One region of the Shewanella sp. 10N.286.51.B8 genome, then DNA from elsewhere that is predicted to be linked to it. Evidence: predicted binding sites of a transcription regulator. Region 1 holds the regulator's gene; each other region holds the start of a gene.
What was found. The regulator LexA, encoded in region 1, represses DNA repair genes until DNA is damaged. The targets are predictions, from matches to a motif close to TACTGTATNNNNATACAGTA.

Region 1 (9,953 bases):
CAAACAGCAGTATTGGCTTCGCCAGCATCGGATAAGCCGCTGTATCAAAACCTGCAAACAAGCCATATAAACCCGCCGCCATTAATAACGTGCCAGGAAAATCAATGACTGCCACCATGGTCATTTTCTTTTGAATTACCGCGAGTTTTTCGTCCTTTGTGAGTGTCATAAGTCTTCCTTGATTAGATTTACAGTTTAACTTTCAAGCAATTATTCTACTTCAGACGCTACCTCGGTCAATGCAATAATTGAAAAAGTGCCGCCTTGGGGATCATCAATCACCGCAAAACGACCCACATCCGGAATATCCGTAGGCGGGACACAAATTCGCCCGCCTAGAGCTTCGGCATCTTGAGCCATAGCATTACAATCTTGCACACTAAAATACAGCATCCAATGGGGCGGGGTATCACCCCACTCGGACGTCATTTGCATCATACCGCCAATGGCTTGCTTATCCACCAGCCATTGCACGTAATCAGCTATGCCCATTGAAGACATATCAAGGCTGTTAGTCTCAAAGCCAAGCGCTTGGGTATAAAAATCGGTCGACGAGCCAAGTTCTCGACACATATATTCAACCCAGCACAAAGTATTGGGCTCAAATGAGCGCTTAATGCCGATATGGTTAATGGCCTGCCAGATTGAAAATCGTGCGCCATCAGGATCTTGGCACACAGCTATAATCCCTGAATCACCAACAGAGTGAGGGCCTGCAATAATTTGTCCACCCGCAAGCCTAATGGCTTTAATTGTCGCCTCAACATCATCAACGGCAAAATAAAGCTGCCAATGGGTTGGCAAACTCTCCATCTCTTTGGGCATTTGATACATAGCCGCAATGTCATCACCCGCTAACTGCAACATAGTGTAATGACCCTCAGGCATGGGCATATCATCAGCCTGCCACTGAAATAGGCTTTGGTAGAATGCTTTCGCGGCATACCAATCATGACTGGCAAGTTCGACCCAACAAGGTTGCCCTTGTTTATAGTGTGACACCTTCATACACCTCACCCTGCTGTTGATAATGACTTATAAGAATAAAGGTTTAAGCTGAACCTAAATGACAACACTCTTTAAGTTAAGACACTTTTAAAGCTAAAGTCGAGTTGGCAATAATGGTTGGTTATTCGTATAAAAAATGACATTTAAATAATAAATACAACTTAAAATCATAGCCTTATATAGACAACAATATCAGCAAGCCATGGCTAGTCACTATCGGTCACAAGTCGTAAATTACACACACCTTTAGTCAAAATGCTAACAGTCACATCCTTACTTGCTAGAAAACGCCCATAAAAAAGCCCTTTTCAAAGGGCTTTTTGGAGGTCATTTCGGTGTTTAAACACCACTTTATCTAGCTAAAGTATTATTTATAAACTGGCAGTAACTCAGCCATCGCCAACAAATGACATGCGCCGGTGATGACACCGAATGCAATAATCACCACAATCAATGGCGTACCACCTGGGACTCTAAAGCTCTTCTCATCAGGGAACATTTTGCGCGATTTGTATGCCATCATGGCTGGCACTATCGCCGCCCAAATGGTCGCCGCTAATGCCGCAAAGCCAATGGCAATCAAGAAACCATTAGGGAATAACAAACCTAATACTGTCGGCGGGATAAAGGTGATCGCAGCTGTTTTAATGCGGCCATTATTGCTTTCTTCAAAGCCAAATAAGTCAGCTAGATAATCAAACAAGCCTAAGGTCACCCCTAAGAATGATGACGCCACAGCAAGATTAGCAAACAAGGTCAACATGGTATTAAGCCATTTACTCGCCATCACATCTGACAGAGCGCCCACTAACACACCCATATTGCCGCCCTGGGCAATAATGTCGCTGAACTGACTACGGGGAATGTTGCCCATGGTTGCCACTAACCAGCAGCTATAAATCACTAAGGCGATAAACGTACCAATAAAGATGGCTTTTAAAATCACTTTAGGTTGTTTGCCGTAATACTTAACTAGGCTTGGCACATTGCCGTGGTAACCAAAACTGGCCAGCCCAAAAGGTAGCGCCGCTAAAATATAAGGCGAGAAACTCGCCTCACCATCTGGCATTAATAATTTTGCGCTATCAATATCAATCAGCAGATTTCCGATGGCGAGAAAAAAGGTAATTAACATCCCGCCAATCATAATGGTGGTAATGCGATCAACCGCTTTGGTACTGATGATCACCACTGCAGCAAGTACGACGGCAAACACTAACCCTGCGATCGGTTGAGGTAAGTTAATCCCCATCCCCGCAAGGGTGTGATTAACAATCGAGCCACCACCACTGATGTAAGCATAGGTCAGGATGTACAACACAAAAGCAATAGATAACCCGTTAATAATCCGCCAAAACTGGCCTAAGGTTACCTTAGTTAAGGTGTCAAAACTGTCACCGGGTTTAAAATGCAAATTGGTTTCAAGTAGCATCAGACCTGACACCAGCATACAAAACCAAATACCAATTAACATGACTAATGAATAGCCAAACCACATGCCTGCACTGACCACAGGCAAAGAAAACATACCAGCACCGACTGTGGTACCGGCGATGATCATAGCACCGCCCAATAAGGATTTATTTTGCGGTTGAGATTGTGTCGAACTCATAAAATTAGTTATTACCCATGTTCCATTGTGACACTATCAACAATGGTTTTTCGAACAGATAAACGCAGCATACCATTGGCATGATCACGTATTCGGATGACTTCAAATTGATTATCGTTAGCGGATAAATACCCTAATTCTTTTAATTTCACACTCAAATTATTGTAGAGCTTTTTATCATAAAACTCAGGCGCAGTAATTCCATGTAAAGCACCTAAACGCTGAGCCAATAAATGGCTGGCGCTTTCTAAATCAGAACGCTCAATTTCTGGTTTGTAAGCCAGTAAATTAAAGATAATCGCGTAACGCTGTAGGGTCTCACTGACCGTGGCGGACAATAACATTAACTGAGTGACATTACTTTGATTGACTTCAAAGTGATCGCTACCGGAAATTAGCTTTTGTTCAACAAACAAATCAAGCACTTGATCCACATAGGCACTTAAATCTTCAATGCCCATAAACAGCTCAGCTTTCAATAATGGGTAAAAATCATTAACAATTTGCTGGATTTTTTCTCGGCTAAATTCTTCATATTGCACCAAGCAACTGGCGATTAATGAAGGCACTGCCATTAGATGAATTATGTTATTGCGATAATAGCTCATCGCAATCACTGAGCTATCTTCAATTGCGATAATTTCGCCGATGGCATCTGTGGTTGAGGTAAATTTATTCAGCGACAAACATTGCTCAACTAGGTCATGAGCTGAGCCCTCAGCCACCGACGCATACTCAGTATAAGGAACATCCTTTAAGATTTTCAGGTAGAGGTCTAGCTGGGTTTCAAGCTCACTGCGCTGCAGGGCGTTTTGCTCTGAAGCCAGCAGCGCCATACTTGCTAATGTCACCGAACTCGCTGCGGCGGCGCCATTGATGTTAGTCATCACTTTATTGGCCAATACATTTACTGCTGGCGTTAACCATGATGGCTTTTGATCCGGATCTTGAGCAATTTCTTCACGCCAATTTGGCGATTGTTGATTTAAAAATTGCTGCACATTGATTGGCTCGCCAAAGTTAACGTAACCTTGGCCAAAGTTGCCTAATTTACGCAGCGCACCAAAGACCTGCCACACTGATTCTTTTTGCTTTTTCTTACCGCTTAACTCTTTATGATAGGTGGACACTTCCATCACATGATCATAACCAAGATAAACTGGCACTAAGGTTACTGGGCGTTCAATGCCCCGCAGTACACAGTTAACTGTCATCGCTAACATGCCGGTCTTAGGCGCTAATAAACGACCGGTACGAGAACGACCACCTTCGGTGAAGTATTCAACCGAATAGCCTTTAGCAAATAACTGATCTAAATACTCACGAAACACTGCGGTATAAAGTTTATTACCGTTAAAGCTACGACGAATAAAGAAAGCACCACCACGGCGGAACATAGGGCCTGCTGGCCAAAAGTTTAAATTAATACCGGCGGCAATATGCGGCGGCACCATGCCTTGGTAATACAAAATATACGACAGCAGTAGGTAATCCATGTGGCTACGATGGCAAGGCACATAGACAATTTCATGACCATCATGATGCAGCTTACGCACTTTTTCAGCGCTTTTAATGCTAATACCGCTGTATAACTTATTCCACAACCAAGTAAGAAAGCGCTCAGCAATACGCACTAAGCTGTCTGAGTAATCCGCTGCAATTTCATCTAAATACTGAATAGCTTTTTCGCGGGCTTTGTCTTCAGGAATTTTTTTATTAAGCGCTTCTTCTTTTATCGCTTGAGCAATGGCATCAGACTTTAATAATGAGTTGAACATTGCCTGACGATTTGGCAGTTGTGGGCCTGTCATCACTTTACGTTGGCGTCTAAAGTGCACTCGCGCCACACGGATAAGTTTATGCGCAATACTGACATCAGTGCCGTGTTCATCAGCCATATAACGTAGCGACATAGCATTTGAGAATTGAATAAAGCTATGGCGACCTAAGAACAAAATCATCAACCATTTACGTAACCAGGTCGGGTTTTCACGCTCAAATACGGCTGCGGTCATGGTGTCATCTTCTTTACCAGGGATACGTCCCCAATACAGACTCACTGGCACCAATTGAATATCAAGTTGATCATTTTTTTTATGTAAGGCTAATAAGCTGGTGAAGTTATCAACAAATTTTTCGCCACTTAAACGCTTGCCAAATAGAGGCTTACGACCTTCAATACACACAATTCTAGGGGTATTTAAGCCATCAACGTCTAGTCGCTCATAAGGGCTCGGTAAGCCATATTTGGCGGTCACTTCATTTAATGCCGCAATATCACTGAGTGATTCTGTCTTCATCACATAGACCACTGGTTTATCTGGGTCTAAGTTCAGATCGGCAAAGGGATCTTCAGGCACAACAACCGTGTGCACCATCAGTTTTTGAATCCAACGTAATGATTTTGCTATGATTGAGTCAGGTTTTAACATGAGTGTTCGCATATTCAACATCAATTAATTGGCCATAGAATACCAGATAATGGTTCAGTTTCACTAACAAGGGTCTATACAGAGAATATTTGTTCAGTAAAAAATAGCCATATCCGAATAACAACCAACCTATTTTCAATCAACACTACTGTATAAATATACTGTTTAAACAAACGATGTGAGAAATAGCCAATTTCATCGGTTTAAAAAGCTGACTTACCTTCATTAACTAAATAATTAAATTACATATACTTAACCGTGCCCCCATATATAGCCAACAAGAATTAGATGATAATAGTTAAATTAATTTGGTTAATACTTGCGCGACCACCGATACTGTATATAATGACAGTCACTGTATAAAAAAACAGGAATCAATATGAGACCTTTAACGCCACGCCAAGCTGAAATATTAGAGCTAATTAAATGTAATATCGCCGAAACAGGTATGCCGCCAACTCGTGCAGAAATTGCAACTCGATTAGGCTTCAAAAGCGCCAATGCCGCTGAAGAACACTTAAAAGCACTGGCAAAAAAAGGCTGTATTGAAATTATTCCTGGTACCTCTCGCGGGATCCGCATGGTGCAGGTGGAGGAGGAAGTTGAAGCAGGCTTACCACTTATCGGCCAAGTTGCTGCAGGTGAACCTATCCTTGCTCAAGAGCATGTTGAACAGTATTTCCAAGTTGACCCAGAAATGTTTAAGCCCAATGCTAATTTCTTACTACGCGTTCGAGGCGACAGTATGAAAGACATTGGTATTTTAGAGGGCGACTTATTAGCAGTGCATAAAATGCAAACTGCCACCAATGGTCAAGTTGTAGTGGCACGTCTTGAAGACGATGTAACCGTGAAAAGATTTGAAAAGAAAGGCAATATTATTTATTTACATGCTGAAAATGCAGAATATGAGCCGATTAAAGTTGATTTAAGTTGCCAAAACCTAACGATTGAAGGGCTTGCTGTTGGCGTTATTCGTAATGGAGGTTGGTTATGAACACATTAATAGGCAATGCACCGCGTCACCCTGGATTATGGGTAGATATGGCATCTGATCCCTTACCCACTAAACAAGGGATTGAAACCAAGCGCACCCAAAACCAAGGCTTAACTGAATTGACTCAATTATGCAGTCAGTTAGCCATTTTAAGTCAGCAAGGCCTTTGGATTGTACTGATTAATCCGCCGCATATCGGTTATAAGCAAATTCTTGCTAATGCCAATGTTCGTATGGACAGAGTATTGTTAGTTCACACCAAAGATGAAGTCGAAACCCTGTGGGCGATGGAAAAAGCGCTCACTAACGGTACTTCAAGTGCAGTAATTACTTGGACACCACCATTAGATGCCCGCGACAATCGCCGCATTCAATTGGTTGCCAAAAATGCCTTAGCCCAAGGGCTTATCATTGAAGATGTAAATACTCACTTACCTGAAGGCGACCCATTAACGCAAACTTTAGCAGTACAGACTCGGGTAAACCTTACCTCGTTTCACTAGTAAAATATGACTAAAAAAGCCCTTCACTACGCTGAGGGGCTTTTTTTTGCACTTTTTTCAGCAAATTAGATGATAAAGTGATCTTGATCAATATTTAATCTCCAAGTAATGTAGTTAACAAGGTAGTAACAATTTATCGTACTGCCGAGAATAAATGTCAAAAAGATACAAACGCTATTAAAAGATTGAGCTGGTACCGTGCGGTATAGAAAGCCTTGAATGTAAAGCGTCAAATATAATTGATAAGTTCAGTATTAGGTACAAGTGTGGCACCGTAACGTAATAACATAATTGAGTTTTCAAGCTCAAAGCCACCGTGTACTTTGAAATGATCAAACTTTTTCGGGTATGAAAAGTTTGCATAGAGCAGAGTATTACTGTGTGGCTTTTCTTTGTAATTGCAATTCGCAATTAGCAGAGGAGTAGTCTTGTGAAGCGATTGTTGTACGGATTAATGGTGGCGTTGCTTGCAACCCCACTCACAGCGGCAGAGATGCCCTTAAACATGACTCAAGGTGTAACAGAGATCAGTGGCCAGGTTTACGACCTGCATATGATTATTTTGTATATCTGTTGCGCCATTGGTGTCGTGGTCTTTGGGATCATGATTTATTCCATGATCTATCACAGAAAATCTAAGGGTGCAGTTGCAGCCGACTTTCATGACAGTACCAAGGTTGAAATAGCTTGGACAGTATTGCCATTTCTAATCCTAATTGGCATGGCAATCCCAGCAACAAAAACGCTGATTGCTATGGAAGATCCCAGCGATGCTGAACTGACAGTCAAAGTGACGGGCTCTCAATGGAAATGGCATTACAGCTATTTCAATGAAGATGTCGAGTTTTTCAGTTTATTATCTACCCCAGCAGACCAAATTACTGGCACCGCAGATAAAACCGACACCTATCTTTTAGAGGTCGATAAGCCGCTGGTTTTACCAATAAATCGTAAAGTACGTTTTTTAATGACCTCGGATGACGTTATCCACTCTTGGTGGGTACCAGCATTTGCCGTTAAAAAAGATGCAAATCCTGGTTTCATCAATGAAGCTTGGACTAAAATCGATAAAATAGGTACTTATCGAGGCCAATGTGCCGAACTATGCGGTAAAGATCATGGCTTTATGCCTATTGTTGTTGAAGCCGTTTCTGAAGCAGACTTTGACCAATGGCTAATCGACCAAAAGCAATTTGCTGTCGATGCTAAAGCCGCTGCACAAGCCTCACTGAGCCAAACCCTTAGCTATGACGAGTTAATGGCCCAAGGCGAACAAATCTACATGGGTCGCTGCGCGGCTTGCCACCAACCTAATGGTGCTGGTTTACCTGGCGTCTTCCCTTCCCTAATTGGCAGTCCAATGATTAAAGGCCCAGTGTCTGGCCATATCGATATTGTCGTTAATGGTAAGCCTGGCACTGCGATGCAAGCGTTTGCCAAGCAGCTAACGGCAACTGAAATTGCTGCAGTAGTCACTTATGAGCGTAATGCTTGGGGTAATGACTCTGGCGATACCGTGCAAGCGGCTGATGTGAGTGGCAATGGGACAAATTCTAGCGCTACACCAACCACTGCAGACGCTCCTAGTGCAGGCACTTCTACCGCAGACACGTCAACGCCTGTGACTTTACCAGCAAGCTTACCTACAGCTGAACAACTTGAAGACACTGCAACACAAGCTGTGACTGAAGCGGCAACACAAGCAGCAGAAGTTAAAGCTGTGGTATTGGATGACTTGACGATGGATGAGTTAATGACCATGGGCGAGCAAGTCTATATGACTAGCTGCGCTGCATGTCACCAAGCTGCTGGTACTGGCTTACCTGGCGCGTTCCCTTCATTAGTAGGCAGCCCACTCATCGTCGGTCCAGTGACGGATCATCTTAATATTGTCATCAATGGTAAACCTGGCACGGCAATGCAAGCATTTAACTCGCTACTTACGCCACAACAGCTTGCTGCAGTGGTGACTTATGAGCGAAATGCCTGGGGTAATAACTCTGGCGATGCAGTTCAGGCTGCTGATGTTGTTGGTCACGGAAAGTAAGGGATTAAAATGAGCACAATTACACAAGATTCACCAGCCGCTCACGACGATCACCATGATGACCATCATCATGGGGCGCCAAAAGGCATTATGCGCTGGGTTTTAACCACTAACCATAAAGATATTGGTTCAATGTATCTGTGGTTTAGTTTCATTATGTTTTTAACCGGCGGCGCAATGGCCATGGTCATTCGTGCTGAGTTATTCCAACCCGGTTTACAGTTAGTTGAACCTAACTTTTTTAACCAAATGACCACAGTCCATGGCTTGATTATGGTATTTGGCGCAGTCATGCCAGCCTTTACCGGCTTAGCTAACTGGCTCATTCCAATGATGATTGGTGCGCCAGATATGGCACTACCGCGGATGAATAACTGGAGCTTTTGGATTTTACCTTTCGCGTTTGCGATTCTACTTAGCTCGCTATTTATGGAAGGTGGAGGCCCCAACTTTGGCTGGACTTTCTATGCACCACTGTCAACAACCTATAGCCCTGATAGCACAGCATTATTTGTGTTCTCAGTTCACATTATGGGCATAAGCTCGATCATGGGTGCTATTAACGTGGTGGTGACCATTGTTAATATGCGTGCTCCGGGTATGACTTGGATGAAGCTGCCATTGTTCGTCTGGACTTGGCTGATTACCGCCTTCTTGCTAATAGCAGTGATGCCGGTATTGGCAGGTGTAGTAACCATGGTACTGACTGATAAATACTTTGCCACCAGCTTCTTTGATGCTGCTGGCGGCGGCGACCCTGTGATGTTCCAGCATATTTTCTGGTTCTTTGGCCACCCCGAAGTCTACATCATGATTTTACCTTCATTCGGGATTATCTCGGCCATTATTCCCACCTTTAGCCGTAAAAAGCTTTTCGGTTATGCCTCCATGGTATACGCCACCTCAAGTATTGCGATTTTGTCCTTCCTAGTTTGGGCGCATCACATGTTCACCACCGGGATGCCAGTATTTGCAGAGCTATTCTTCATGTACTGCACCATGTTAATCGCAGTGCCTACTGGGGTGAAAGTGTTTAACTGGGTTGCAACTATGTGGCGCGGCTCAATCACCTTCGAAACCCCGATGCTGTTCGCCATTGCATTCATCATCTTATTCACCATCGGTGGCTTCTCTGGCTTGATGCTAGCGATCACCCCAGCGGATTTCCAATACCATGATACTTACTTTGTGGTAGCGCATTTTCATTATGTACTGGTGACTGGCGCAGTATTTTCCATTATGGCTGCAGCATATTACTGGCTACCGAAATGGACAGGATACATGTATAGCGAAACATTAGGTCGTTGGCATTTCTGGTGCAGTGTTATTTCAGTGAATGTACTGTTTTTCCCAA
Region 2 (9,953 bases), on a different contig from region 1:
TTCTAACAAATCTATCTGCGTTAGTGGTTTTTTACAAATCTTAGCATCTGGAAAATCATAGCCTCTTGCATACGCAGAGCGACTATCAAATACGCTGACTTGCCAGTCAAGCTGCTGCGCCATAGCCACCAAAGGCTGTGCATCCAACCCGCCACCAAACACCCCTAAATGAAATGGGCTTCTGACAGGGATACGTAACAAGTTGAGGTTATTGCCAGAACTCACGTCAGTAACAATATCAGTAATAATGTCTGCTGCAGTTTGCTTGTAAGCTATGTCATCAGCAACGAACTTACCTACGACTTGGCCAGCATGGCTATGATGCTCAACTATCGATAATTGGTACGAGCCTTTTTTACCTAGCGTCAGCTGGTGATGTAACTCGGCTAAGCCGAGGTAATGATTATCACCTAATAGCGGCACCATCATAATGTTGACCAAACCACCACAACCTAGTTGGTAACTGGTGTCATTTTCATCAGTGGCGTCATAGGTTAATTGCTGAACTTGCTGGGTTTGTATGGACTTTTGTGCGTGACGACGTAAGTCTGCTTCCAAGCAGCCACCACTTAACATGCCTAAGGTTTTCCCCAAAGGGTCAAACAACATAATGGCGCCAGGTTTGCGGTATGAAGAACCTTCAACAGAAGTGATGACTGCTAAAGTCCAGTCTTGTTGCGGTTTTTCAGCCCAAGTGTCTAACAATGATAATAAATGATGTGCCATGAGTCCCTGCCAGCATGCTGAGTGATGTAAAATACCCATCAGCAGTGATTGAGCAAAACACCATAAGTGCTTTTAGTGACTATAAGCTAGCAAAGCCGCTAAACAATGCAAAGCCTTATGGCACTTACCAAAGTATTAACTGTATTAATTTAAGGGCAGGAATAACTATGTGTGAACCAGCAAGTCAGGCTAGTCGCTGGTTTAAGGGATGTGAAGCTGGTGCAAGATAAAATGTAACGGTTTATGCCAATTTAGCTAGCAGTGTATTTTACTTTACACTGCTAGCTTGCTACGTAAGCCACCGGGCAATATTCCCAGCAGCTAAATGAATACGCTTGAGCCTAGCCCAATAATTGATCAGCAACAAATGGATTATGCTGACGCTCTTCTTCAAAAGTCGACATAGGACCATGACCGGGTATAAAGGTTACTTTTTCCCCTAAAGGCCATAATTTTTGTGTAATTGAGTGGATTAGTTGTTGATGGTCCGATTGCGGAAAATCAGTGCGGCCAATGGAGCTTCTAAATAGCACATCACCAACCCATGCAAGGTTTGATTTATTAGAGTGAAACACCACATGTCCTGGAGTATGACCGGGACAATGCACCACCGATAAACGCTCTTCGCCAATGGTCACTTCATCGCCTTCATTTAAATATTGGCTAGGCTCAAACGAGTCAACATGCGCAAAACCAAAGTTCTGGCTTTGCTTTGCTAGCCCTTGTAGCCAAAATTGGTCAGCGATATGTGGGCCAATGATAGGAATATTAAGCTGATTAGCCAGTGTTTTCGCGCCGCCAACATGATCAATATGACCATGGGTTAATAAGATTTTTTCTAAGCTCAGACCTAACTTAGTAACTTCAGTAATAATACGTTCAATGTCACCACCGGGATCGACAACGGCTGCCAGTTTGGTTTTTTCACACCAAATAACACTACAATTTTGTTGAAACGGGGTGACTGGAATGATTTGGTACTTCATTACTTCTATCCTCAAATTGAGAAAATTATCGCGACCAAGTTATTATGCGTTAAAGCTTAATAAAATGTTTGATCTATCTATAAGAATCAAAAAATAAAACCAATTAGTTGGTTTGAACACAAGCATTTTTACTGAGATTGCATCGCTGCCCAAACAAATGAATAATTTAACATCACCACTTCATTTAATTAGCATCATATTTTCATTGTGACCAAGGACTAACCTTCATACAATACTACCTTTCTGAATCCTATTTTCACAGGCACACCATGCAAATTGACAGTATTCTTTCTGGGATCGTTTCCACAAAACACTTTTTTAGCGTTCCATTAGATTATCAGCAGCCCGAAGGTGAGCAATTATCAATTTTTGTTCGGGAAATCGTCAGTACAGAAAACCAAGATTTATCCTTACCCTATTTAGTGTATTTTCAAGGTGGACCGGGCTTTGGTGCAGTGCGCCCTGTTGAGAATAGTGGCTGGATAAAACGCGCCCTAAAAGAATATCGAGTGCTGTTGCTTGATCAGCGCGGCACCGGTCTTTCAAGCTTACTAAATAGCGCCACACTGGCGCATTTAACCGCGCAAGAACAAGCCGATTATGTGTGCCACTTTAGAGCCGATAACATTGTTCGAGATGCTGAAGTAATTAGAGCTCAATTAGCAAATAATCAGCCATGGAGTATTTTAGGCCAAAGTTTTGGCGGCTTTTGTGTTTTACGCTATTTAAGCGCAGCGCCACAAGCACTAACTGAAGCCTTTATCACAGGTGGTATTCCATCATTAACCCGTCAAGCAGATGACGTCTATCAAGCAACCTATAAACGGGTACTTGCCAAAAACGCTGATTTTTATCATCGTTTCAAAGATGCTGAGTCATTAACAGCAGAACTGGCTGACTATATTGCTGATAATGACGTTTACCTTGCCACAGGCGAAAAACTCACCGTTGAGATGCTACAGCTGCTCGGGGTTAATATAGGTATGGAGCAAGGCCCTGAAGCCATCTACTACCTACTTGAGCAAGCCATGATTGAGACTGCCCAAGGTCGCACAATAAACCCGCTATTTTTGCATCAATTTAGTCAATTTTTGGATTACAACACCAACCCAATTTTCGCGTTATTGCATGAATCGATCTATTGCCAGCAGTTTCATCAACAAGGGGCTAATTGGTCAGCCCATAGAGTCAGAGAGCAGTTCCCTAAATTCAATTATCAACAAGGGCAGCGCTTACTGTTTACTGGCGAAATGATTTATCCATGGTTCTTTGAACAATTTAATCAGTTAAAGCCTCTCAAAGAGGTGGCAGAATTAATTGCGCAAAAATCAGATTGGAGCAATTTATACGATGTGGACGTGTTACTGCAAAACACCGTCCCGGTCACTGCGGCTATTTACAGTGAAGATATGTATGTTGATATGAATTACAGCCTTGAAACTGCGCAGCTAGTGAATAACCTCAGCTATTGGCTAACATCAGAATATGAGCATAATGGCATTCGTATGGATGGTGAGCATATTTTAGATAAACTCATTTCATTGAGCCGAAAGGATAGCATTCGATAACAAATGTAATTTAATGTTCAGTTTTAAATTGATTAATATTGAAGTCGATCACACTCCACAGCACGTCGACAGATTAAATTAATTTTCAGTTAAGTAAGTTCGGCCATAATCTAACCTGTTCCGCCCTTTATGTTGTGAACTAGTGAATTTTTATGAGTAAACCCTGATTCGGTTTACTCATTTTTTTTGCCTGAAATTCCGCTATTCCCTTTAAGAACAATCGAGTGCGAGCGATGCAATACCTGTATCCCATGATTTATTCATACAAACTCTCTTTTATCGGCTTATTTACTCGAGCTGCGCTTACGGGAAGTTTTAGCCGTAGAGGTTTTACTTGCTGCACCTTTGCGTTTATAGCCACTACTGGCGCGGCGTTTTTTATAGCCAGGCCCTTTAATCCCCTCAAGAGCTGTAGGTAATTGATTTGAAGCTTGCTCAATCAGTTGCTGTAATTGCGCTAACAATGGCTCCATAAAGGCATCATACCTAAGCTGCTTTTGACTTATGGCATCAAGGCTACTTTCCCACAGCGCAGTCATATCCGGTGTGGTAGCTGTTTCTGGTAATGAATGGATCAAGCCAACGCCAACTGGGGTGGCAATGATTGATTTAGCCTGCCTTAATAAGTAACCGCGATTAAACAATAATTCAATAATGCCTGCTCGGGTTGCCTCGGTGCCCAAGCCATCGGTGTCTTTTAGGATCTTCTTCACTTCAGGGTTAGTGACATAGCGATTGATCCCTGTCATGGCGCCAAGCAAAGTCGCATCAGTAAAGTGTTTTGGCGCTTGAGTGGTTTTTTCAAACAATTCGCCACGCTCACAATGGAGTTGTTGACCTTTTTTCAGTGGCGGTAAGGTCGCTAAATTTTCGTCATCACTACCATCTGCATTATCTTTACCCTGCATTTTCGCAAACAAACATTTCCAACCTAACGATAACTCTTGCTTAGCTTTAGTGGTAAATAAGCCACCCGCAATGGTCACTTCAACTTGGGTTTCATCATAAATATAGGCGGGGTAAAACTGGGCTAAATACTGCCGTGCAATATGAGAATATAACTGCGACTCTTTGGCTGATAAGTTTGCCAAATTAGTGGTTTTTTCAGTGGGAATTATCGCGTGATGAGCATCAACTTTACTGTCATTCCAGGCTTTGGACTTAAGCTTGGCATTAGGTTTATCTGCTTTAGCGGTTAAACCGGCATCATTACTTAATACTGCGCGAATAACTTGGGGTGCAAGGCCATGTTGCTCAGCAGGTAAATAGCGACTATCTGAGCGCGGATACGTAATTAATTTATGCCTTTCATATAGACTCTGACAGGTATCAAGCACCTCTTTAGCGCTCATGCCAAAACGCTTGGCCGCATCGATTTGCAGGCTGGATAAACTATAAGGCAATGGGGGGTTCTGACGCTTATTTTTTGATTCAAGCTTGGTCACTTCAGCTGGCTTGTTAGTTATCCGTCCCACCACATTTTCAGCTAAGCCTTTGGCGAGCACTCGCCCCTCTTCATCCATATATGGCTGACATGCTTCACTGGGTTTCCACTTAGCCGAAAAGCCTTCTTGGTTATCGGTCAGTAAATGCGCCAATACTTCATAAAAAGCTTTGGGCTGAAAATTGGCAATTTCTTCATCTCGCCTTACCACTAACCCCAGTACCGGGGTTTGCACTCGACCAACAGACAATACTCCCTGATAACCTACTTTTTTGCCTTGAATGGTATAAGCGCGGGTCATATTCATGCCATATAGCCAATCTGCGCGGCTGCGGGCTAAGGCTGAGGTAGATAAGGGGACAAACTCTTTATTAGTGCGCAATTGCCCTAAGGCGCGTTTTACCGCCGAAGGGTTAAGATCGCTAATAAGTAAACGCTGGGTTTGAGCAATCTTGTCGGCCTTTACACCTGCATAGGAAATGACTTCATCCACCAGCAGCTGCCCTTCTCTATCAGGATCGCCAGCATTAACTAAACTCGATGCTTGTTTGATGAGCTTTTTTAAGATGCTCAACTGTGAGCGGGTATTAGTTTTAGGTTTTAACTGCCATTTACTCGGCACTATGGGTAAATGGGCTAATTGCCATGATTTAAAAGCGGGATCATAGACATCTGGTTCTGCTTGCTCTAACAAATGCCCTATACACCAAGACACGCAATCCCCATTGGCGCTCATGATAAAACCATCACCTTTTTTATGAGGCTTTGGTAATACATCGGCAATAGCACGGCCTAGACTGGGTTTTTCAGCAATATAGAGCATCATAGATTTATTAGACTTTTAAAACACTGTATGAAATTACAGTGTAATTTAGCGAATAGCAAAAATAAGTGCAACTGTTAATGCAATGGCAGGTTTCTTAGAAAGATAATCTGCCACTCAAAATACTAGGCTAAAGCATCAAAAAACACGCTTTTAAGGCGCTAAACTTAACCAAAAACAACCAATAAAAATTTACTTTAATTTGTGATCTTAATGCAAAAACACATCGGGAGATTAAGCTTTAATTCAGAATGTTCAGCTAGGAGGTTTATATTCAAACTATTGAATATAAACAATTAAACTAGTAATACCCCTAGTTTGTGACCTAGTCAACAGTTGCCAAGCAATCTTTACATTACCCTCCAATTACCCATTAAGAGGTAAGAAAAACATTTTGGAGTATGAGATGAAATTAATGAGCAAATGTCGTGTTGCTTTACTTGTGGCTACTGCACTGGGGATGAGTGCTTGTAATGATGGTAAAGATGGAAACGATGGCCTACCTGGCGAACCTGGTGCACCTTGGGTGCCACCAGTAGTGACCACATCAGCAGTAGCAAAAGTCATGGAATGGCAATATGCCGAGGGTGTCGTGAATGTTGAATTTTCGGTGGAGAACCAAGATGGGGTTCCAGTAGAAGATTTAGATAAAGTCCAGTTAATGTCAACCATCAAAAATGAAGCAGGTTTACTTGCTGACACTGTTGATGTGACTTGGGTTGCGGGTGATGATAACGCACCGGGTACGCTAACTCACGCTGGTGAGGGTATTTATAACCTTTCTATGCCACATGAAGCTGCTACATCTGAATCAATTGGTACTGGCTATATTCGACCAGGTAATGGCGAAAATGGTATGCCACGTACTAAACGCGTGATGTTTACCAAAAACGATTCTTATGCACAAGTTAGCACCACTGACGATGCTAAATGTGTCGCCTGTCACGGTGAATTTGAAGATGCTACTGGCAACGCAACTTGGGGTTGGCATCAACATCACCATGCAATCGACAATGACCAAGAAGTTATTATTGTTGAAGCATGTCTAGTTTGTCACACTCAAACTGAACAAAAAGATGGCGGCTGGGCTGAAAACACCATGGCAATGCTGGGTCATGGTTATAAATATGACGATGATGGTGTGATACAGGCTTCTGGCCATGCTTCATTAAGTAAAAGTTATTCAATGGATAAATACCGTTGTTCAACTTGTCACGTTGACGATGTGGTATTTACTGCGTCACTCAATGGCTGTGCAACCTGTCATGCTGATTTACAAGATGCAGATAAAGATTTAACTGTTAATCACAGTAACTTTACTGACCTTGATTGTGCAACCTGTCACAATTCGTTCCAACATGAACATGAAAACGGTGCAAATCGTGATGAAGCATTAAACCGTTATAACTTTGAAATTATATCTGTTGTTCGTAGCGAAGATAAAGCGACCATCGAAGTAACAACTAAAGCCACTGACAGTGAAGGTAAAGTTGTTGACATTAACGCACTCACTGACGCTAGCCCTAATGGTTGGGCAACTGTGATGAGAAACGGCGAAGCGATGCTTCCTGGTCGCGATGAAGGTCATGTTGCTCGAGCAAAAACAGCGCCTATTGCTGGTGAAAACGGTGAAGTAACCTATATCATTACCCATGCATTACCTTATGTTGAAGGTGAAGTATTAGCCGGTGGTGTAGATGGTCGTATTAGCTATACTCACCGTTGGGGATACCCTGCTAATGCCCCTATCTCGGTATCGAACATCAAAGACGTCCGTCGTACTAGCTCTGATGGCATGAAGTGTCTAACTTGTCACACTGAGGGCTTGGATGGACATGGTTCTGCTCGAGGTGGTTTTGATTTAGGTGGTGATGCTTGTTCTCAGTGTCACTCTGCTTATAACTGGGCTCCAGGTAAAACACAGGATGATGGAACCATAGGAGACTACGCTATGGCGTGGGGACCATTGGTTCACAACATGCACTTTGGAGCATACAAGCAAGACCGTGGTCTAAATGACATGCCAACAACCGACAAAAACATGCCGGTTGATTGTCAGGCTTGTCACACTGGTATGATTGACCTTGAAGATGTAGCACCAGCAGTTGTGTTAAACGGTATGGATGAAAGCAGTGTTTACGGTATCACGGCGATTTCTGCTAACTGTGCCACTTGTCATACAGGTGATGCTGCGAAAAATCACATGATACAACAAGGTGGTGATTTCAATGTGGCTATCACTCCAGAAGCTGATATGCACACGGGTGAAAGTGGCGACTTTGCCGTATTTGACCCTGCACCTATCACTGAATCATGTTCTGTATGTCATTCCCCTGCAAGACTAGCTGAAGCTCATAATTACTAATATTTTTATATTAATAATCTGAGATTGATTCATCATCAATAAACCGAGCAAAATGCCTGAAGTGATTCAGGCATTTTTTTATCTGTAGTACTAGTTTCGATTACTGAAGGAAAAGAAAAACAAAAAAGCCAGCGGCTAGCTGGCTTTAATCAGTTACTTAGAAAGTATCGTTTAAGGATGACAAACGTTATGCATTTCTAAGTTAGTACCAATGTCTTTATTATTGGCTTTGGCATCATCATTTCGCAGTTGAGTCAGGTGATCCAAGTACGCCTGGTCAACATCGTTAGTGATGTAATGACCATCAAATACTGAGGTTTCAAAGCGCTTAATTTCTGGATTTTCCATTCCAACGGCTTCAACCAAGTCTGATAAGTCTTGGAAGATAATCCCATCAGCGCCGATGATTTTAGCGATTTCATCAGCATCACGGCCATGAGCAATCAACTCATTGGTGGTTGGCATATCAATACCGTAGACATTCGGGAAGCGAATTTCAGGTGCTGCTGAAGCAAAATACACTTTCTTAGCCCCAGCTTCACGAGCCATTTCAATGATTTGCTCAGAGGTGGTACCACGAACAATTGAGTCGTCAACTAACAATACGTTCTTACCAGTAAATTCAGTTTTAATCGCGTTTAGCTTACGGCGAACAGATTTCTTACGCTCTTGCTGACCCGGCATAATAAAAGTACGGCCAATATAGCGGTTTTTAACAAAACCTTGGCGATATGGCAGGTCCATTCCACGAGCAATTTCTAGGGCGATATCACACGAGGTTTCAGGAATTGGGATCACCACGTCAATATCATAATCTTCCCATTCCTTTTGAATTTTTGCGCCTAATTTAGCCCCCATGTTTACACGGCTGGCATAGACAGACACTTTATCAATACTCGAGTCTGGACGAGCGAAATAGACGAATTCAAAAATACAAGGTGCATAGCTTGGCTCAACCGCACATTGGCGAGTAAATAGTTGACCATCAAGTGAAATATAAACTGCTTCGCCTGGCGCAACGTCGCGCATCACTTCAAAGCCAACTGCATCAAGTGCCACTGATTCAGAGGCGACCATGTATTCGGTACCTGTTGGGGTTTCGTTCTTACCAAGTACTAAAGGACGGATCCCAAATGGGTCACGAAATGCCACTAAGCCTTGGCCAATAATCATCGCCGCAGCAGCATAAGCACCGCGAGTTTGTGCATGAACTTTCGCTATTGCATCAAAAACTTCATCAGCGCTTAAGGTTAAGCTGCGGGTTTCTTGCAGCTCATCAGCAAGCAAGTTTAATAACACTTCAGAATCTGAGGTGGTATTTACATGACGGCGCTTTTTGATCAGTCCTTCAGCAAGCTCAACTGTATTCGTCAAGTTACCGTTATGGGCTAAGGAAATACCAAATGGAGAGTTAACATAGAATGGTTGTGCTTCAGAGGCACTCGAGCTGCCTGCTGTTGGATAACGTACGTGTCCAATACCTGCATTACCTTGAAGGCGTTGCATGTGTTTGATTTCAAATACGTCTTTAACGAGTCCATTAGCCTTACGTAAACGAAATGCATTTTTGTCCACGGTCACGATGCCTGCAGCATCTTGACCACGGTGCTGAAGCACGGTCAACGCATCATAAATGGTTTGATTAACCGATGACAGACCAACTATTCCGACGATACCACACATGGGTAAGCTTCCTCATTGTAAGATGTTTTATATTTATATTTATATTTTGGGTACAAAGCTGGAGGTATTTTCCAGATAGTCAAAAAACCACTGAATAACCACACCAAATTGGGGTACAAGCTCTGAATCCGTCCACCAGTCTTGACTTGAAGCACCGGTAAACGCATCCAGAAAAAATAATATTGCGCTGACGATTAACGCCCCGCGAAGCGCGCCAAAGCACAAACCTAATACGCGGTCTGTGCCTGACAAGCCGGTTTTTGACACCAGTTGGCCTAATATGTAATTAACTAAGGCACCAAGAATGAGAGTAGCGATAAATAAAATAGCAATTGCAACGCCATTTCTAAGCATTTCG
Region 3 (9,953 bases), on a different contig from region 1:
TCGGCTATCGTGTGTTTAGTGATGAAAACGGCAAGATGAATTTAAATCTGCAACAAGCTGGTGGTGAGTTACTGGTAGTGTCACAGTTTACCTTAGCCGCTGATACTGGCCGAGGGCTGCGTCCAAGCTTCTCCAGCGCTGCGACTCCAGATCAAGCCAATGAGCTATATGAAGCTTTCGTGGCTTTTTGTCGTGAACAAGGGGTGACAACTGCTACAGGCTCTTTCGGCGCAAACATGAAGGTAGAGTTAGTTAATGATGGTCCTGTGACCTTTAATTTACAGGTTTAAAGGAGCACATTATGGCGGCTAAAGAGCAACTTATTGAACTGCAAAACACTTGGTATCAAACCATTCCTTTGAGTGAGTTTATGCAAGTGCAGCCGCTGAGTTTTCAGCAGCAAACACTCACAGTTACCGCGCCGCTCGAGCCCAATATTAACCTGCATCAAACCATGTTTGCTGGCAGTATTTATACCCTGGCTACCCTAACGGGCTGGGGGATGATGTGGTTACAGCAAAAGTTGCAAGGTTTTAGTGGTGATATCGTATTAGCAGATGCACACATCCGCTATAGCGCGCCCATTACTGAAGCCCCCACTGCTAGTGTTATTTGGCCAGATGTTTCATTAGCAAGCCTTGCTGATGGCGGTAAGGTAAAAGTGAAACTTGAGGTACAGCTGCATTGTAAAGATAAGCTTTGTGCCAGCTTTACTGGGCTGTATTTTAGCATTGCTAAGTTAACTTGATTTAAGCTTTGCTCAAGATACTGTGGTGTTAGATCAGAAGATGATTTAAGTATTAATATGTCACTATCTGTTGTAGTCGCGATTAAGTCTAACTAATTTAATTTATTGCAGTTAATGCTGAATTGTTAATGGGTTAACTAATCAATTCGGGTAGACAGTGCCGTGAAGCTGAATTAGCATTGAATACTTTATCTAAAAAAATAGCGACACTCATGTCGCTATTTTTTATGCCATTGATTTAGATTGCGCATATTGGAACCTGCCATTGCAAATCATAACCCCAATGATAACGGTTCTATCAGTTGGCCATTTGCTGCTGAAGTTTTCTAATTGCCGTTTTAATTTTACGGCTATTTTCAGGTCCCATACGCACCATAAATTTTTGCACATTTGGCAGTGCTTCTAGTTTAGGGTCGACAAACTGATAATTGACACTGATAGAACTTAATTCAATCGGGTCTTCAATAATCGGCGCTGATAAGATCATCTCAAAGGCTTGCTGCATGCGCTCGTCAAATGACATATCGCTATAACCTAGCTCTGCAAAAGCTTCGTCAAATATTGGCATGAGTTCTTTATAAGTGTTGATTAACTGCTCGTCATTCATATCTGACACCATGTTGGCGTACAGGTCATAACGATGGTAACTGTCAGGGTTTAAATAGGTTTTGTTAGTGATTTCACTGACGGTGAATTTATCTTTAGGGCCTTTCAGTGGGCTGGCTTTACGGATCACTTCACCTTGGGCCATATTATCGACAAATACCACAAACTGGCGGGCAATGTCTTTTTTAACAAGTAGTGGCTCGATTTTCATCCCATCAGCCATCTCAACCGTTTTCTGGGCGACAAAGTCATCACTTTCAATCAGTGTAGGTAAGGGCTCTACTACTTCAGGCTCTGGAGCTTCAATAATAGTGGGTTCAATAACTTCCACTATCACTTCTTCAATAGGCTCTTGCTCAATAGGTTGTTCAGGCACAGGCTCTGGTAGTTGCACAGGTATTGGCGCTTCGACTTCAGGTGCTTTATCGGCCGAGAAGTAGAAATAGCCTGCACCAGCCAGTAAAACCGCAATGGTGATACCAATCACACCCGCGTTACTACCACTGGCGCGACTTGAGTGCGGTGTGGCTCTATCATTTTGATTGACTTGCATGTCTATTCCTTAGCTTTAAACGTCGAAAGGGAACCAATATCATTGAATTTGTTACATTTTCATTTGGTGGCATATAAGGCTTAAACCTTATTTTCATTCTGCAATAATCTCAACACTTGTCTAGTAATAATAGCCAAGGTTAACAATAATTTATGCTTGTACGTATTGCTGGCGATCCCCTAACCAACGTTGAACAATGCTGTCTACATTTTGTGGCACTTGTTGCATAACATGGGCCGCTAATTTTTGTGTGTTTTCAATCAGATATTGATCCCTGACTAAATCAGCGATTTTCATTTCTGCCAAGCCGGTTTGGCGGGTACCGAGTACTTCACCTGGGCCTCTTATTTCTAAGTCTTTTTGGGCAATAACAAAGCCATCGTTACTGGCCCTTAGTACTCCTAAACGTTTGGTGGCAGTTTGTGATAACGGTGCTTTGTACAATAACACGCAGTGGCTGGCAATAGAGCCTCGGCCTACTCGGCCACGTAACTGATGCAATTGCGCCAAGCCTAACCGCTCAGGGTTTTCAATAATCATTAAACTGGCATTAGGCACATCGACTCCCACTTCAATAACCGTTGTTGCCACTAATAAATGTAGTTCACCCGCCTTAAATTGGGCCATTATTTGCTGTTTTTCTGCACTTTTCATACGTCCGTGCACTAAGCCAACCTTTAATTCGGGTAGTAATTGGCTTAATTCTGCAGCGGTATCTTCAGCGGCTTGGCACTCAAGAACTTCAGATTCTTCAATGAGAGTACAAACCCAATAAATCTGCCGATTATCATTTAGCGCGGCTTGTTTTACCCGCTCGATGATTTGTTCGCGGCGATTATCGCTAATGGCAACCGTGGTAACAGGGGTTCTTCCTGGCGGTAACTCATCAATGATAGAGGTTTCTAAATCAGCATAAGCCGTCATCGCTAACGTGCGCGGAATTGGCGTAGCTGTCATTATTAATTGATGCGGATGAAAGCCTTGGCTGACGCCTTTTTCGCGTAATCCTAAGCGTTGATGGACCCCAAAACGGTGTTGTTCATCAATAATGATTAACGCGAGCTTATTAAAACTGACCTGCTCTTGGAAAATAGCATGGGTGCCAATTACCATGTTGGCGCTGCCATCGGCGATATCAGCCAATGATTGTGTTCTGGCTTTGCCTTTTAACTTGCCTGCTAACCAGCCCACTTTTAGCCCTAATGGTTCAAACCAGGCGGCAAAGTTGACTGCGTGTTGCTCTGCTAATAATTCCGTCGGTGCCATCATCGCCACCTGATAACCATTTTCAATGGCTTGCAGGGCTGCTAAGGCGGCCACTAAGGTTTTACCCGAGCCCACATCCCCTTGCACTAAGCGCATCATAGGTGTGGGCTTTTCAATATCAATACCGATATCAGCTACGACTCGTTGCTGGGCCCCTGTTGGCTTAAAAGGTAAGGCTTTTAAAAATGGATTTAATAGCTGGCCGGTGGCGGGTAAAGTCACCGCTTTATCAAGGTTATTGCGCTGACGTAATTGCAGCATACTTAAGTTATGGGCCAGTAACTCTTCTTGGACTAAGCGCTGCTGAGCGGGGTGCATGCCTTGCTCTAAATCGGCTTGGGCGATGTTATTGGGTGGTCGATGGATTAAGGATAATGCCTGACCAATGCTCATATTGTTGGGTTGCAGGGCTGGTGGTAGTAACTCTGTTAAGCCACCTTGATTGAGCATAGTTAGTGCCTGCTCGGTGAGCTTAATCCAACTGGCTTGTTTTAATCCTTCAGTCGAAGGATAAATAGGGGTCAGTGAATCACTCAGGGCTGGGTTTTCGCCAGCTTTAATGATTTTGTATTCTGGGTGGATTATCTCAAAATGGCGGTTGCCGCGCTTGATTTCACCATAGGCCCGAATTATCGCGCCGTTTTGCATGCCATTTCGCTGGGCAACCGAGAAGTTAAAAAACCGCAATGTGAGGTAACCACTTTCGTCGGCAATATTGCAGGTCAGCATACGTCTGCGACCCGGCACAATTTGGGTTGAGATGATTTCAGCTTCAACTGTGGCGTACATCGCGGGATAAAGAGCATTGATGGGATAGATTTGGGTGCGGTCTTCATAGCGCAGCGGCAAATGAAACAGTACATCTTGCACTGTCTTAATGCCAAGCTTTGCCAGCTTTTCAGCGGCTTTTTTAGCGACGCCTTTTAAGTCGGTAATCGGTACCTGATCCAATGGTTGCAAATCTAGCATGCCTTTATCTATTGAGTTGACCACAGACTTCATCACTTAGATTTTGTTGATATTGTAAAGCTCGCTGATTAAAGTGAGTCATTCACTTTGGGGTTAACTTTGACAGTTATCCAAAGAGTTATACAGTCAACTTTATCGCCCTGATGCTTGTTAGCAATGATAGTACTGTAAATATATACAGATGTTATGGCTTATCTTAGCAGAGTTTTAATACAAGGCAATATTAATCCAGATATCAGGCTTAACTGCCTCTATAACCAGCCTTTTTGTTTAGCTATTCGCGCCGCATCTATGCGATTGGTGGCATTGAGCTTGGAGATCGCTTCAGAAAGGTAATTCCGCACAGTACCTTCGGCGATAAATAACTGGGCGGCGATATCACTGGTTGATAAGCCATCACTGGCTAATCGTAGCGCTTTTCTTTCTTTATCATTGAGTGGGTCAATATCACCAATGGCGCTGATCGCCAGCTCTGGATCGATAATTTTTTTACCTGCCATCACCTGTTTAATAGCGTTGACTAGACTTTCAGATGGCGCATCTTTTAGCAAAAATCCCTCGACGCCACAACTGAGTGCTCTTTTGATGTAACCTACGCGGCCAAAAGTGGTTAAGATGATGATTTTAGTTTTAGGTTGCATTGTTGCAGCCTCGGCTTGATATGCTGCGAGCCACTGAGCCAGCTCAACGCCGCTGTGACCGGGCATTTCAATATCACTGAGCAGCAAATCAAAATGCTGCTCTTTAAGCATTGCCATGGCTTGGTTACCATCTTCTGCTTCTGTGATATCGACTTCACCGAGTTCATCTTTGGCAAGGGTAAGTAGGGCAGATAATGCCCCGCGCACCATGGCTTGATCTTCTGCTAATAAAATCTTCATTAAGGCTGTTCCGTGTCGTTGTCAACTTTAGGTTCACTGACTTGCTCTGCTTCAAGGGGCAAACTGATGCTAAAACGGTAGCCATCGTTAATATGATAACTAAACTTGCCGCCCAATAAGTTCACTCGCTCTCTAATGCCTTTTAAGCCATTACCTTCTTTAATAACTTTGGTGTTAGCATTGTCACTTAGGCTAACAATAAGCTGCTTATCCAAGGTGTTAAAGCACCATACACATTGACTGGCTTGGCTATGTTTGAGCATATTATTAACTAATTCTGTCAACATTAGCCCTAGTTGAGATTCTTGCAAAGGTGTTAATGGTGGTAATTTACCCTCGAGATGTACTTCAATTTCTTTTTGTCTTAATAAACTGCATAGTTGATTGACCGTATCTTGTAAGCCTTTATGTTTGTAATTAGAAACCGTTTGGCGAATTTCAGTTAAGCTGTTTCTGGCGATATCAGCAAGTTCCTGTAAATGCTGTTTTGCAACAGCAAGCTTTCCTGCTTCAACCAGTTTTTCGGCGAGTTGTGCTTTCAGTGCAATGGAAGATAAATTGTGCCCCATGATGTCATGTAAATCGCGCGCAATACGTTCACGCTCCAGTGCCGTTGCTAAGTTAGCGATTTCATCATTTGATTGTCTTTGTTGGCGCCTGATGCGTTCATTGTTATGCTCAACCACGCCAAATAGCCCCACCACAAAGGTGATTAACATACCGTATAGCGGAAAATAGTAAGCTTCATAGCCCACGATGTAATTAAGTAGCCACAGCCAAGTACTGATAAGAATAAAGCTAATAATGGCGGTGCGCAGTGAATAGAAAAAACCAATAAAAAAACCGGCAAAACTGAAAAATGAAATGGAGCCGCTGGTAAATATGGTGGCAATGCTCGCAGTGATGAGCATTAAAGCAATAGGATATTTCCCTTGAGCGGCTGAGCTTTTGTAAGCCCAAAAGTACCCATATAAGAAGGGAAATATGAGTAACAAGCTGACACCGACCCGAGCCCAATCATCCCGCATAAACCAAAGTGGAATAAAGTAAAAAATCAGATTGAGCAGATATACCCAAGCTGTTTTTTGTCGATAGGCTTTTTCTGGGTGAACGCGAGTGTTGCTACTATTGACCGAGTGTTTTGTATTGATATTAGACATGAAGCCTCCTTGCGAAGTTAGCATACTGCAACCGAGTCATAATGTGTATGTCTGCAGTAGCTAGCTTCAGCAGCATCGGATTAACGCGCTTGTTGTTTAAGTAAAAAATTTGCCCAAGCGTAATTAGGATCAATTTCTACAGCGTGTTGCCAATCATTAATTGCTTCTTTTTGACGACCTAATTCTTGCTTAGCGATTCCGCGCCAGGTGTACGCTTCAGTATGCCCCCAGCAGATATCAACACATGGCTGTTCATAAAAACGAATCGCATCAGTGGCATATTGCTCAGCCTTATCCATACCGCCGCCATATTGAGCGGGAGTATAAAAGGCGCTCATTGCTCTGACTAACGCAATACGGGGATTTTCAGGGCTGAGTTGTTCTGCTTGAGCCAGTAAAGCACTTACCTTCATTCCCAGAGATTGTCCTTTGCTTGAGTCATTGGCGATTTGCATACCGTAAACAGACGCCAGTAGCGCCATTGACTCAGCATCGTCTTCACGGCTCAATACAGTTTCAAGTGTCGACTGTGCATCATTGAGGGCTTTTTTAGCCACTCCGCGCAGACCGCTAATATTGGCTGTAATGGCGATGCGATATTGTGCATAGGCGTGTTCATAATCCACAGATTGTTCGCTGAGAACCTTTAGCTGTTGTAGATCCATTGTGTTGGCTGCCATATCGATAGCGCCGATATCGGCATTGCTAGCACTACTGACTAACGTCAGTGTTACCGCCATGACGGTTGATTTTGAGATAAGAGATTTTAAGATTAGTGATGTCATGATTAACTCCGTTTATTGCATTTAAGGTGTGTTGCTACGGAGTTAGTATCTAACAAAGGGCTTGCACAGGGCAGACACAAACGTCACCAGTTTGAGGTGACAAATGTCATTGATAAAAAAGCCGCCGGCTTGTTAAAGCTTAGGCGGCCAATATATTGAAGCGAATTACTGTGGTGCTAAATCTCGTCTTCCCAGCACACTTTAGCGCCGCGAATACCGTCAACTTTGGCACTGAACTGCTTTTCTAACACATGACGCTTAATTTTAAGTGTAGGGGTTAGGGCATCATTTTCAATGGTCCAAGGCTCTGTCACTACGACAATGGCATCCACAACTTCATGGGACTCAAGGTGCGGGTTAACTCCATCTAGGGTCGCTTTCAGTGACGCGCGCACTTCTTCGCGGGCTTGCAAGGCTGAGCCTTCAGATAATTGCACTAAGGTGATCGGGTGCGGTAAGCCTGAGCCAATGACACAAAGTAGCTCAATGTGCGGATCTTGGGCTATTTTACGCTCAATAGGCACCGGCGCCACATACTTACCTTTAGAGGTTTTAAAGTTATCTTTAACGCGGCCAGTGATAGAAATGTAGCCATCTTCATCGATTTCACATAAGTCACCCGTATGGAAAAATCCATCAGCATCAAAGCATGCTGCTGTGGCTTCTTCTTGCTTGTAATAACCTGTCATCAAACCTGGGCTCTTAACCATTAACTCACCTTCATCGGTGCGGCGAACTTGGCAGCCTTCAACAGGGCGACCCACGCTACCAATTTTTGAGGCATTAAATGGGAAGTTAATAATTGAGTAAGCACAGTTTTCGGTCATGCCCCAGGCTTCTGAAATATTCATGCCGATTTTGTTGTACCACTCTAATTGAGATGGTGGGATAGGGGCTGATCCTGAACCTAATAAACGGCAATGCTCTAAGCCTAAACCTTTTTGGATTTTACGTTTAACTAAGCCGCTAACCAGTGGGATTTTAAGCAATAAATCCAGCTTGCTTTGGCCAATTTTATTGACAATATTGAGCTGAAACAGGGTCCATAAACGCGGCACCGAGAAAAAGACCGTCGGGCGGCATCGCTGCACATCAGCCACAAAAGAATCTAAACTTTCTACAAACGCCACCGACGAGCCGGAGTAAAAAGACGATCCTTGAATCGCTACCCGCTCAGTAATGTGCGCTAAAGGCAAGTAGGATAATAATCTGTCTGTGGTATTGGTTTTTAAATCGCGCACAACCGCTTCACAAGTCCAGCCGTAACTGCCGAAGGTTTGCATTGCGCCTTTTGGTTTACCAGTAGAGCCCGAGGTGTAAATGAGCGTCATCATTTGATCGCTACTAGGCGTAGGCGCATCCACTAATGGTTGCCCTAACTCAAGCAGTTTTTCCCAATGATATTGCGCTGGCATGGTGTCATAAGGTAAAGCTAAACGGAGGATTTCACCGCCGACACCGGCTTCTTGGTCGGCCCAAAAATCAAGTTTTCCGGTGAAGATAGCTTTAGCGCCACTGTGTTCTAATACATAGCGGATCATTTCAGCGTTAGCAGTGGGATAGATTGGCACACTGATGTAGCCGCCGTGCATAAGGGCAAGATCGGTAATAAACCACTCGGCACAGTTTTTAGAAAGCAGAGCAACTTTGTCACCCGGTACTAGACCTAAGTGGCGTAATGCGCCTGCAATTTGTTGTACCTTTTGCTGAACTTCTCCCCATGTGAAGTCAACAAACTGGCCGTTAATTGGTTGTCGTAAATATACGGCATCCCCTTGGGTTTCAGCCCAATGAGATAACATTTCTACTGGCGTTTTTATTAGATTTTCCATCGACAATTCCATGTTCTTTTTGTTTTTAATGTAGGATGCATTTATTTGTAGTTTGCTAATGCAATCATCTCAGTATGGCTATTTATCAGCCTATTCGCAAACGCGAGAACAACTTAACGAGATAATTTCTACTTATAAACTAGCATGTTTCACTGAAAGTTAAATACCTCTTGAGTAATAGCTCTAATAAAAAAGGGTACCAATGGCACCCTTCAGGATAAAACTCGGTTTGTGAGCTAGATCTCCATTATTCCATCCATTTCCACTAATGAGCCTTTTGGCAGCTGTTTTACCCCGATTGCAGCACGTGCTGGATAAGGTTGAGTAAAGTAGCGCGCCATGATTTCATTAACGGTAGCGAAGTGAGATAAGTCGGTTAAAAAGATATTCAGTTTAACGATATCAGCCATAGTGCCGCCAGCGGCATCACATACTGCGGTTAAGTTTTCGAAAACCTGTACAACCTGCTCAGAGAAATCATCGCTAACCATTTCCATGGTGCTTGGTACGAGTGGGATTTGGCCTGAAAGGTAAACAGTGCTACCTACTTTTACAGCTTGAGAATAGGTGCCAATTGCTGTTGGAGCTTTATCGGTTGCGATGATGATTTTTTCTGCCATGACGCCCTCTGCGATCAAGTAAATGAATGATGTCATCCCTAAGCTGTTATCTAACTTAGGGATTTAGGGGATCAATATTACTAACGTTTGTGGCAGGTGCGCAAGACTTCTGCAGTGCAGAAGTCGTGATTGATTTATTAGCGGTTACGTGAGGTGCGCAGGACTTCAGGTAATACCCTAATGCGGCGCATAACATTGGCCAAATGAACACGGTCGTCGACTGAGATCCGCAGGTTAATGAGATAGACTCTGCCATCACGCTCTTCAGTGCTCAAGTTATGAATATTTGAGCCGGCGGCAGCAATAATACTGGTGATTTGTGCCAGTGCGCCTTGATGATTGACAATTTCAACTCGCAGATTGGCTTGATAGCTTTCACCTTCAACGTTATCCCAATGTACTGGGATATATTTGTCTGGCTCGCTTTGATAACCACGGATATTTGAGCAATTTTCCATGTGTACCACAAGGCCTTTGCCTGGGCTTACATGGGCGATGACAGCATCACCTGGAATTGGACGACAGCAATTTGC

Region 2: a site for LexA is predicted at 5,572-5,591, ahead of AB4160_RS11180 (DNA topoisomerase III). Genes of this name have one in related genera too.
Region 3: a site for LexA is predicted at 4,306-4,325, ahead of recG (ATP-dependent DNA helicase RecG). Genes of this name have one in related genera too.

What each region holds. Positions count from the first base shown of each region.
Region 1 is NZ_JBFRKG010000035.1:8,930-18,882, forward strand. It holds gene AB4160_RS13650 (hypothetical protein) at 1-169, opposite strand, end outside; gene AB4160_RS13655 (VOC family protein) at 211-1,008, opposite strand; gene mtr (tryptophan permease) at 1,376-2,620, opposite strand; gene plsB (glycerol-3-phosphate 1-O-acyltransferase PlsB) at 2,632-5,052, opposite strand; gene lexA (transcriptional repressor LexA) at 5,432-6,049, shown strand; gene AB4160_RS13675 (cell division inhibitor SulA) at 6,046-6,552, shown strand; gene coxB (cytochrome c oxidase subunit II) at 6,983-8,599, shown strand; gene ctaD (cytochrome c oxidase subunit I) at 8,609-9,953, shown strand, end outside.
Region 2 is NZ_JBFRKG010000028.1:37,056-47,008, forward strand. It holds gene AB4160_RS11165 (XdhC family protein) at 1-726, opposite strand, end outside; gene AB4160_RS11170 (MBL fold metallo-hydrolase) at 1,068-1,712, opposite strand; gene AB4160_RS11175 (alpha/beta fold hydrolase) at 1,982-3,280, shown strand; gene AB4160_RS11180 (DNA topoisomerase III) at 3,565-5,550, opposite strand; gene AB4160_RS11185 (multiheme c-type cytochrome) at 5,954-7,912, shown strand; gene purF (amidophosphoribosyltransferase) at 8,084-9,595, opposite strand; gene AB4160_RS11195 (CvpA family protein) at 9,635-9,953, opposite strand, start outside.
Region 3 is NZ_JBFRKG010000027.1:10,901-20,853, reverse strand. It holds gene dtd (D-aminoacyl-tRNA deacylase) at 1-290, shown strand, start outside; gene AB4160_RS10745 (thioesterase domain-containing protein) at 302-748, shown strand; gene AB4160_RS10740 (DUF3014 domain-containing protein) at 1,047-1,907, opposite strand; gene recG (ATP-dependent DNA helicase RecG) at 2,058-4,142, opposite strand; gene AB4160_RS10730 (DNA-binding response regulator) at 4,394-5,023, opposite strand; gene AB4160_RS10725 (sensor histidine kinase) at 5,023-6,183, opposite strand; gene AB4160_RS10720 (hypothetical protein) at 6,264-6,968, opposite strand; gene AB4160_RS10715 (AMP-binding protein) at 7,145-8,800, opposite strand; gene AB4160_RS10710 (RidA family protein) at 9,037-9,420, opposite strand; gene spoT (bifunctional GTP diphosphokinase/guanosine-3',5'-bis pyrophosphate 3'-pyrophosphohydrolase) at 9,558-9,953, opposite strand, start outside.